3 regions of the Mesorhizobium sp. MC2-1-1 genome follow, and region 3 is predicted to be linked to each of the others. Evidence: riboswitches for the same ligand, from Rfam matches in the RefSeq annotation. Region 3 holds a riboswitch; each other region holds the start of a gene.
The links. Region 3 has a riboswitch for cobalamin ahead of ACR64R_RS04420 (CbtB domain-containing protein). Riboswitches for the same ligand answer to the same signal wherever they lie in the genome.

Region 1 (3,266 bases), 1.6 Mb from region 3:
GACGCCTGCCGGCGACCTCGGACCGGCGCTGCTCAGCGTTGCCGCTGCCGAGCGCTCTTGACATCAGCGAAAGGCTACAGTCGTCTGACAAGGTTTTGTCGGCCTAAGTTCGAAGGATGGCGTCGCAAGAGGTTCTCGACCTGATTCACGAGGCGTTGATTGCGCATGAGATCGGCGCCGTCCGCGGACAGAACGATGTGACGCTTGAGCTGGAGGACCTTCGCTTTGAGGCCGAGATTTTCGACAGAGAGCAGCGGGAAGCAACAACCTGGCTTGTCGTCGAAATCCACATCTTCTCACCGTTGCTTGGATCTCAGCCTGTTATCGAATCCTTCGTTGGGATGGGCGAAACGCGTCAACAGGCGATAGTCCAGGCATTTGGAAAGTTTCTGATCGGCGTATTTCACGTGCTGATCGAGGGCTTGGCGAAACATGTTTGCGAGAACATGCAAGCCGAGATCGAATTCTGGCGTCGAAACGATGCCAGCTGGAAGGTGTATAGTGGGCCCGTCATTACTCAGGCCGTGACGGAATGCACGCTTAACCGGACATTTCCGGCGTTCTACGCCCAGCTGGAAAAACTGTTCTCCACAACCGTTCGCCCCGGCAGTCATTTTGCGCGGGTATTCGTGGCAAGCCACGGCGGACAACTTGTAGGCAAGGAAGTTCTGCTGGATAACGAAACATGGCCGGAGGCCCAGGAACTACTCGTCGGCTGGGACTGGCAGCACGGCGATAGGTACCAGGCATTGCGCCAGGTCATTCTTGCGTTACCGGAAGACAGACCGGTTGCGGCGAGCCGTTGGGCGCAGCTCGGCAAGAAAATTTTGCGGCGCTGATTGCAACTGGCCGACATCGCGGTGTCGTAGCCGCGCGTTGACACTACCGCCTGCAAAAGCCTAAATCCGCTCCAGACGGTCCCCTACCCGCAACGGCAGGGGCCAAGAGGGAATGCGGTGCGGGTCAAAACCCAAATCCGCGGCTGTCCCCGCAACTGTGAGCGACGAGCCTCGGCCGAAAACCACTGGGGTATTCCCGGGAAGGCGGCATTCAGGGCGACGACCCGCAAGCCAGGAGACCTGCCGTCTGAGACATTAGGTATCCGAATGCCCGGCGGGTTTTCCGGGCAAGGAGCATGGTTTTGGATCGCAACGGCAGTTTCCCGGCAAACAGTGCGGATATTTCGTCCGAGCCCGACACGCTGGCCGGTGTAACCGTCATCGTCTGCTCCTCCTGCCGCGACGAGACCGGCTCGGAAGCGCATCCGCGCGCCGGCGCGCTGCTGGCCGAAGACACGCGCCGCGCCGCATCGGCCGAAAACATCCGCATCCGCACCGTCGAATGCCTCGGCAATTGCAAGCGCCGGCTGAGCGCCGCGCTGCTGCGCGACGGTTGCTGGAGCTACGTCTTCGGCGATCTGGGTACCGCCAGCGGCGCCGACCTCGTCACCGGCGCCAAACTCTTCGCGACTTCGACCGACGGCCTGATCCCCTGGCGCGGTCGGCCCGATTCCCTCAAGCGCGGCCTCGTTGCCCGCATCCCACCCCTCGACATGCTGAAGGACTGACCATGACCGCCTCCGTTTCCCGCGTGCCCTGCACCGTCGTCACCGGCTTCCTCGGCGCCGGCAAGACGACACTGATCCGCAACCTAATCGAAAACGCCAAGGGCAAGCGGCTGGCGATCATCGTCAACGAGTTCGGCGATGTCGGCATCGACGGCGAAATCCTGAAAGGCTGCGGCGTCGACGCGTGCCCGGAGGAAAACATCGTCGAACTCGCCAATGGCTGCATCTGCTGCACGGTCGCCGACGATTTCGTGCCGGCGCTCGACCAGATCCTGTCGCGCACGCCCAAGGTCGATCATATCCTGATCGAGACCTCAGGCCTCGCTCTGCCGAAACCGCTGGTCCAGGCCTTCCAGTGGCCGACGGTGAAGAGCCGCGTCACGGTCGACGGGGTCATAGCCGTCGTCGATGGCCCGGCGCTCGCAGACGGTCGCGTCGCCTCCGACATGGATGCGCTGCAGGCACAGCGCGCGGCCGACGATTCGCTCGACCATGACGATCCAGTCGAGGAAGTTTTCGAGGACCAGATCGCCTGCGCCGACCTGATCATCCTGTCGAAGAGCGACCTCATGGACGCTGCCGGCTCGGCGCGCGCCAACGCCGTCATCGGCGAGCATGTGGCGCGCGCTGTCAAGGTCGTACCGACCACGCAGGGCAAGGTCGACCCTTCCGTGCTGCTCGGCCTCGGCCTTGCCGTCGAGGACGACATCGAGAACCGCAAGACCCATCACGACGACGAGCTCGACCATGAGCATGACGATTTCGATTCCTTCGTCATCGACATCCCGTCGATCGCCAATCCAGATGAACTGGCCAAACGCGTCGCCCTTGCCGCCGAGCAGGAAAACGTGTTGCGCGTCAAAGGCTTCGTCGAGGTTGGCGGCAAGCCGATGCGGCTCCTGCTGCAGGCCGTCGGCCCTCGCGTCAACCATTACTATGACCGCGCCTGGACGGCCGATGACGACCGCCGCTCGCGGCTCGTCGTCATCGGCCTCAAGGGCCTGAACCGCCCGGCGATCGAACAGATCCTTGCCGGCTGAGGCAAATCCAGACCGCAATGCATATCCTCGCCACCACGTCCGCTTCGCTCGATAATCTCGCCGAGCCGATCGACCTCAGGCAGACGCCTGCGGATGTCGTGGCCCTGTCCTTCACCGACAGCGATCTCGCAGGTTTGGCCACAGCCTGGAAAGCGGATGCCGCGCGGTTGCCGTCGATGCGGCTGGCGCCCCTTCGCGACCTTCGCCACCCCATGTCGGTCGACCTGTGGATCGACAGCGTCGCCCGCCATGCCAAGGTCATCCTCGTCCGCATCCTCGGCGGCTATGAATGGTGGCGCTACGGCTGCGACCAGCTCGCCGCGGTCGCGCACCAGCGCGGCATCAAACTGGCGCTGCTGCCCGGCGAAAGCCATGACGAGGACCAGCGCCTGATCGAGGCATCGACCTTGCCGCGCGCAGAACTCGACGCCCTGCTCGGCTACTTCCGCGAAGGTGGCCCGGCGAACATGGCGGCGCTGGTGCGAAGGCTGGCAAGGCTCGCCGGATCGGAGACGGCGGCGGCCGAGCCGGTCGGCGTGCCGAGGGCGGGATACTATCAGCCAGGTATCGGAGCCGTAGAGAAGCCTGAGCTTTCAACCGTCGGCTCTCCCGTCGTCCCCATCCTCTTCTACAGGTCGATGCTGCTTGCCGCGGACGTC
Region 2 (3,266 bases), 2.0 Mb from region 3:
CATCGACATCATCGGCGTGACGCCGGATCCGGCCGAGATGAACAGATATTTGGCCGCGGGATGGCTGTGCAGCGAGAAGTCGCCGGCCGGCCCGTAGGCCTTCACATGCACGCCGGGTTTCAGATTGTCGAACATCCAGCGCGTCCCGACGCTGCCGGCCTGCGCTTTCACCGTCACCGCGATCGAGAACGGCCGCGACGGCGAGGACGAGAGCGTGTAGGTGCGCATCAGCGGCCCGTCGGCCGTCGGCAATTCCAGCGTCACGAACTGCCCGGGTTTGTAACGGAACCAGGTCTGGTTGTCGGAGCGGAAAGTGAAGGTCTTCACCTGCGGCGCCTCGTCGCTGACGCCGATCACCTCCAGCACCTGCAGCCTGTCGTTCCATGGCGCCATCTCGTCGAGATGGCGATAGAGTCCTAGATCCGTCATCGCGTTCATCTCTCCACCCTTCAGGCGACGTTGCGCAGCGCCGGGCGACCGCCTTCGGCAAGGCGCGGACCGATGAACGAGGCGTACCAGTCGACGAACTGGATCACGCCGCCCTCATGCAGCTCGGAATAGGGACCGGGCTCGTATGCGGGCGACAGGATGCCGAGCGCGTTTTCCTCGACGATGCGGCGGTCCTGATCGTTGGTCTCGGTCCAGACATGGGTGAGCTCGGCCAGATCATAGTCGACGCCTTCAACTGCGTCCTTGTGGACCAGCCATTTCGTCGTCACCGCGGTCTCGGTGGCGCTGATTGGCAGGACACGGAAGGTGACGGCGTGATCGATGAGGATGTGGTTCCAGGTCGTGGGGTAGTGGTAGTGCATCAAGGTGCCGATGCGGTCGGCGGCGACGCTGGCCGACAGGTTTTTCGTAACCGCGCGCCTGCCGCTCATCGTGTAGCTGATGGCGTCACGCAGCAGTGGTGCGCGTGTCGCGCGGTATTGCCCGGCCGGATCGATCCGGAACCGGCTCGGCAGGCCCGCCGCCTCGCATTTCGCCCAATGCGCAAGCATTTCCGGATCGCTGTCGGCGCCCTGTACACCTGTCACCGTCGGCGCTTCCGGGAATGTCTTGCACAGTTCGGGATGGTTGCCGGCGCAATGGTAGCATTCGCGGTTGTTTTCCCAGACCAGCTTCCAGTTGCCCTTTTCGACGATCGTCGATTCGAACGCGACCTTCGCCTCGCTCAACCGGTGCGGCAGGAGATAGGGTTCGATCATGGCGCGCATCGGCCCGAAGTCGGCCGGATCTTTCGCCAGGCAGATGAAGATGTAGCCGCCGACGCTTTCGCAGGCCACCGGCTTCAGGCCGAACTGGCTCTTGTCGAAGCTGTCGGCCATCTGACGGGCAAAAAGCAGCCGCCCGTCGAGCTCGTAGGTCCATTGATGGTAAGGGCAGACGAGTTTGGCCGCCATGCCTTTCTCGGCATTGCAGACGCGGCTGCCGCGATGACGGCAGGAGTTGTGGAAAGCGTTGACGGTTCCCTTCTGGTCGCGGACCAGCACCACCGGATAGTCGCCGATCTGGACGGTGATGTAGCTGCCCGGCTTCGGCAGTTCGCAATCATGGCCGATGAACAACCAGTCGCGATACCAGATCAGCTCCATGTCGAGCTTGAAATATTCGGGATCGGTGTAGAAGGGCTGCTCCAGCGAATAGCCCGGCTTGCGGCTCTGCAGGAGCCTCAGCATGTCGTTGCGCGCATCCATGTCCTGTCCTCTCGGTCAAGGACTGAACTGGTGGTGATGGAGAAGAACGACAGCGACCGGCTGGGCCGGGCACGCGCCGTCCGCCTCTTGACCGCCCACCGCGATCAGTCGAGTTCAAATGCCTCGGGCTGGTTTCCGGGCTCTGGAGTGTCCTTGCGGACTCTTCGCAACACCTTCCCAGGCCCTGGGGCCCAGTGGTCTCCCGTTGCGATTTCACTCCACCACCGTTGCGGGGGCAGCGCCGGATTTCGACCGGCTTCCCAATTCTCCGCCTCGTTGCGACGACGCGGCACCTGAGATGGCCTGATCTAACCACGACAGCCGGTTTCCCATCGGCATGAAAACGACATCGCATCCATGCGGCGCGACAAGGGGCACCGTATTCGCGGTGTTGACCCTCGCACTTTTCACCATGACCTTCGGCCTCGGTGCCTCCGCCCCGGACAAGCCTCGGGAGGGCTGTTGATGGTTAACAGTATCAAAAAGTGACTAGCAGTGACTTCTAAAATCGAACCGAACGGTTCGTTTCTGTTGACGGTGCGTGCAGGACGGTGTGAACGTTGGCGCTCCGACACACTTGGTGAGCCAACTGGAGAAATCGTGTAAAGCATTGATTGGATTCAATAAAAATATGGTCGTAGGCATGCTCATTAAAACTTCAAGATGCCGATCCATGGTCCAGATGGAAAAACTTCGTGATTGGAATCCGGCGATCGACTTACCCAAATCAGCGCTGTCCGAACGACGCGATTTCATTCCCAAGACACGCCGCTAGACGGACTGAATAAAAATACTGGAGTAGCAAAAATGAAAAAGATTGTTCTCACTGCCGCAGCCCTTCTGGCGATTTCCGGCAGCGCCTTTGCCGGTAGCGACAATTATGGTTCGCAGGCTGCCAATCCGCCGGCCGCCACGGTTGACTCTTCTTACACCGCCTCGGTCCGCAAGTCCGAACCGGCTGAACAGAAGCCTGTCACCACGGGCGCCGACCACAACCTTTTCGGTAACAACTAACAGCCGACTTCGAACGGCGACGGCTTTGCCCCTCGCCTCGGTCGGATCAGGAAATTCAGGAGCACGAAAATGAAGAAGATCGTTCTTGCCACCGTCGCCCTTTTGGCCGTTTCCGGCAGCGCTTTTGCCGGCAGCGATAATTACGGTTCCAACGGGGCCAACCAGCCGGCCGTCGCGGTCGACTCGACCTACACGGCGTCTGTGAACAAGTCGAACCCGGCTGCCGCGCAGAAGCCTGTCACCACGGGCGCCGACCACAACCTTTTCGGTAACAACTAACAGCCGACTTCGAACGGCGACGGCTTTGCCCGTCGCCTCAGTCGGATCAGCAAATTCAGGAGTTCCTAAGATGAAAAAGATCGTTCTTGCCACCGCGGCTCTCATGGCCGTTTCCACGGTTGCTTTTGCGGGTAGCGACAATTACGGCGACAGCGGCGTCAACCAGCCGGCTCCCGCCGTGGATACGACCCGCACTTCGTCGATCGGCAACGATTCGCCTGTCTACAAGCTGCTGAATTCGTCGCGCGACGCACAGAAGTCGGCCCCTCAGGGCAG
Region 3 (3,266 bases):
ACCGCAAGGCTTGGCAGGTGGAAGAAGATGCTCCGCCAGCGCGGCTCGACGACCGCGCCGGTGCTGAAGGCCTCGCCGCTATACTGGCACAGGATCCAGGACGCGCCGCTTCGCACCATGTCGACGTCGATATCCGAGATCAGCGCCTTCGCCTGGCGTTCGGCTGAGGGCATCGTCGCCATGTAGGCGAGCAGCGCCTTGGCCGTGGCCAGATAGGCGTGGCTGCATTCGTTGAAGGGGCTTTCCTCGTCGCCGATGCTTCCCGGCATCAGGCCCCACAGGCAGTAGGTGAATTGCAGATTGCCGTGATTGTAGAGCCGCCGGAAGGTCGGGTCGGTCACGGTCTGGCGTTGCGCAAGGTCGAGGATTTCGCCCCGGTAGCGCGCGATCACAGCCATCTGGCCGTGGGTCAGGCTGGGGATCTGGATGCCCGGGGGAGGCGGGGCCGAAGACCCGCTATGCGCCTCGGCCGGAATGGCGATCAGAAGTGACTGCCAGATCGCCAAAAAGAAAATGGCCGCCAGGGCAAGGAACCGTGGCGGCCAACGCATGGGTTTCAGGCGTAGCGGCGGGCAGGGCCGCGCTGGTCGCGCGCGGCGACCAGGCGCTCGACAACCGCGCCGAAGCCGAGCCCGACGACGGCCCACAGCACGAGCTGCATGCCGAGCGAGGCGACGCGGAACTGCCACAGCACCGTCGCCGAGAAGTTTTCCGGCACTTCGTTGATGTCGGGCAGGGCTGCCTTCACCAGTGCGAAGACGACGAGGAAAGCGAGGCCCGCGACGATCGAAGCGTTCCAGGCGCCGAGTTGCTTCCACAACCGCTGCGCCAGGCCGACCGCCGCCACCATCGCCGCGATCGAGACCACGATCATGATGAAGAACAACTCGGTTCGGTAGGCGATCGTCTCGGCGTTGCCGACCGCCGGCGGGTTCGCAGGGTATTTGAGGCTGGGAACCACGATCACGGCAAGGAAGCCGAGCAGCGCGATGAGCGCCGAAGTGCCGCGCGGCCCGAGCGAACCAAGCCGGCCATAGGCATAGGCAAAGACCAGCGAGAACAATCCGCCGAGCGCCGCGCCATAGACCAGAACGCCGGTTGCGAGACCGATGCCGGCCTGCGTTGCGCGGCTGACCATCTCGGGCTCCGGCGCCTCGCCGGACGCCTGGGCCTGCTGCTCCTCGAAAGCGATCGCCTTGTCGACCTGCGGCTCGCCATAGACGCGCGCGAAAGCGAATGCGAGCACCCCGGCGACCAGCCCTACAAGCATGCCACGCAGCAAGAGTTTTCCGACCATGTCACCAATTCCTCCAGGCAATTCCAGGAAAAGTGCGAAGCGATTTTCCGCCCGGAATTGCGTCAAGCCAATCGAGCAATTCCAGGAAAAGTGCGAAGCGGTTTTCCGCCGGGGATTGCGTCAAGCCAATCGAGCAATTCCAGGAAAAGTGCGAAGCGGTTTTCCGCCCGGAATTGCGTCGAAACAACCAGGCAATTCCAGGGAAAAATGCGTAGCGGCTTTCCGTCCGGAATCGCGTTGGATCAGATCGAAAAGCGGGGTCGGCGATGCCGAGCCGCTTTAATGGCAGGGGAAGCCGAGCAGGTGGCGGCCGTCATGCACGAACTCGTGCACCGCCGTGCCACGGATCAGCGACGTCGCGCCTTCTTCCGCGCCGACGAAATAGATCGCCAGCATCAGCATCAGGCCAGCGAAGATGGCCCAGGGCAGAAGCTCGCGGACCGGGATTGCAACCGGGCCGTAGGTGGGGGCGAAGGTGGCGTCGGACATTTCGAACTCCTGTGGGATGCTGCGTCCCGTTGATCCAACCATGCTGCGGAATAAGGCCTGACTTTCGGCTGATGCCGATTACAGTGGCGCGACCGTGCCGGACTCGCACCGGCTTCCAATCCCGTATAGCGCTAAAACACTTGTCAGCACTTCGTTCGCCTGTCAACGACATGTAATGGCCGGCACGGCTTCGTGGGGCTTATTTTTCGCTGAGCCACGGAGTTTGGAATGTTCGCCCGCCTGACCATGATCGCAAGCGGAGCCACGCCCGGCATGCGCAAGGGCCGCTTTCCGAACGACGAGGCGCCGGAGCCACGCGCCTTCGAGCGCGCGGGCGCGCTGGCCGCCTCGCTGCGCCACGCCGGCCGCGCCTGGACAAGTCCGGCGCTTGCCGCGCGCAGGACAGCCGAGGCGCTCGGCCTCGACGCGACGGTCGAGCCGCTGCTTGCCGAGCAGGATTTCGCGCGCTGGGCCGGCAAAAGCCTCGAGGAGGTCCAGGCCACGGACCCGGAAGGCATGGCCGCCTGGTTCGCCGATCCGGACGCAGCACCGCATGGAGGCGAATCGCTCGCCGCGGTGGCCCGGCGCGGCGCCGCGCTGATGCAGCGGCTGGCCGGCGAGGGCGGCCACACCATCGCGATCACCCATGCGGCGCCGATCCGCGCCGCCATCGTGCATGTTCTGGGCGCCCCGCTCTCCTCGGTCTGGAAGATCGACGTCGAGCCGTTTTCGTTCACCGAGTTCCGCAGCGATGGCCGCCGCTGGGTGCTCCACGCCAGCGGCGTAGCTGTCGTCTGAACGGTCGGCGCGTGTTTTTCCCTCACGCGGATACTGCCAAGCTTCGACAACCGTCCGCACGTAATATCAAAGTAAGTGTTTCAGGAATCGCTAACGGAACGGAAACGCCTTGCTGCTATGGTGCGACCCCATGCGAGGAGAGCCTTGCCTGAGGAGCCCGCCTTATATGGCCAGTTATCCCGAGACCGAGCGTCGTCTTCATGCGCGCGAATTCGTGCTCAAGGAAGCCACCATCATTGCCGGCGCCGTCAGGATCGGCTGCTCGGTCAGGAACCAGCACGAGCAGGGCGCGGAATTGCGCGTCGCCGCTGATGCGGCCATTCCGGAACGCTTCCTGCTTGAAGTTCCGGCCGACGATATGGCCTATCGCGCCTTGGTGCGATGGCGGCGCAACGACCGCGTCGGCGTGGCGCTCTACAGCAACGCGCCGAAGGACTGAGGCGGGGTCGTCACACCATCTTCACTTGATTTCGCCCGGGCGGCGTGCAACCCAGCACGCGCGGAACGCTACCGGCACGAGCGCGTTCATTGCCGGACCAACAGGGATTCGCGAATGAGCAGGACAGCCGTTTGGGTGGCGCTGATCGCCATCGTTCTCGTGAGCCTCTACCTTCTGCAGGCCAATGGCATGATCAGATTTTAGCAACGCCGCGACCGTTTCGGCGTCAACAGCAGCGGCTCG

Region 1: it holds a riboswitch for cobalamin, as region 3 does, so the genes downstream of both, ACR64R_RS12495 (DUF1636 family protein) here and ACR64R_RS04420 (CbtB domain-containing protein) in region 3, are expected to answer to the same signal.
Region 2: it holds a riboswitch for cobalamin, as region 3 does, so the genes downstream of both, ACR64R_RS24205 (aromatic ring-hydroxylating oxygenase subunit alpha) here and ACR64R_RS04420 (CbtB domain-containing protein) in region 3, are expected to answer to the same signal.

What each region holds. Positions count from the first base shown of each region.
Region 1 covers NZ_CP195205.1:2,483,610-2,486,875, forward strand. The annotation lists gene ACR64R_RS12485 (winged helix-turn-helix domain-containing protein) at 1-61, shown strand, start outside; gene ACR64R_RS12490 (DUF6348 family protein) at 117-839, shown strand; cobalamin riboswitch at 899-1,101, shown strand; gene ACR64R_RS12495 (DUF1636 family protein) at 1,142-1,567, shown strand; gene cobW (cobalamin biosynthesis protein CobW) at 1,570-2,607, shown strand; gene cobN (cobaltochelatase subunit CobN) at 2,625-3,266, shown strand, end outside.
Region 2 covers NZ_CP195205.1:4,885,596-4,888,861, forward strand. The annotation lists gene ACR64R_RS24200 (FAD-binding oxidoreductase) at 1-429, opposite strand, end outside; gene ACR64R_RS24205 (aromatic ring-hydroxylating oxygenase subunit alpha) at 450-1,697, opposite strand; cobalamin riboswitch at 1,807-2,009, opposite strand; gene ACR64R_RS24210 (DUF680 domain-containing protein) at 2,505-2,711, shown strand; gene ACR64R_RS24215 (DUF680 domain-containing protein) at 2,781-2,990, shown strand; gene ACR64R_RS24220 (DUF680 domain-containing protein) at 3,061-3,266, shown strand, end outside.
Region 3 covers NZ_CP195205.1:898,440-901,705, forward strand. The annotation lists gene ACR64R_RS04410 (hypothetical protein) at 1-551, opposite strand, end outside; gene ACR64R_RS04415 (CbtA family protein) at 557-1,297, opposite strand; gene ACR64R_RS04420 (CbtB domain-containing protein) at 1,577-1,786, opposite strand; adenosylcobalamin (AdoCbl) riboswitch at 1,787-1,930, opposite strand; gene ACR64R_RS04425 (histidine phosphatase family protein) at 2,015-2,584, shown strand; gene ACR64R_RS04430 (PilZ domain-containing protein) at 2,751-3,023, shown strand; gene ACR64R_RS04435 (DUF6428 family protein) at 3,250-3,266, opposite strand, start outside.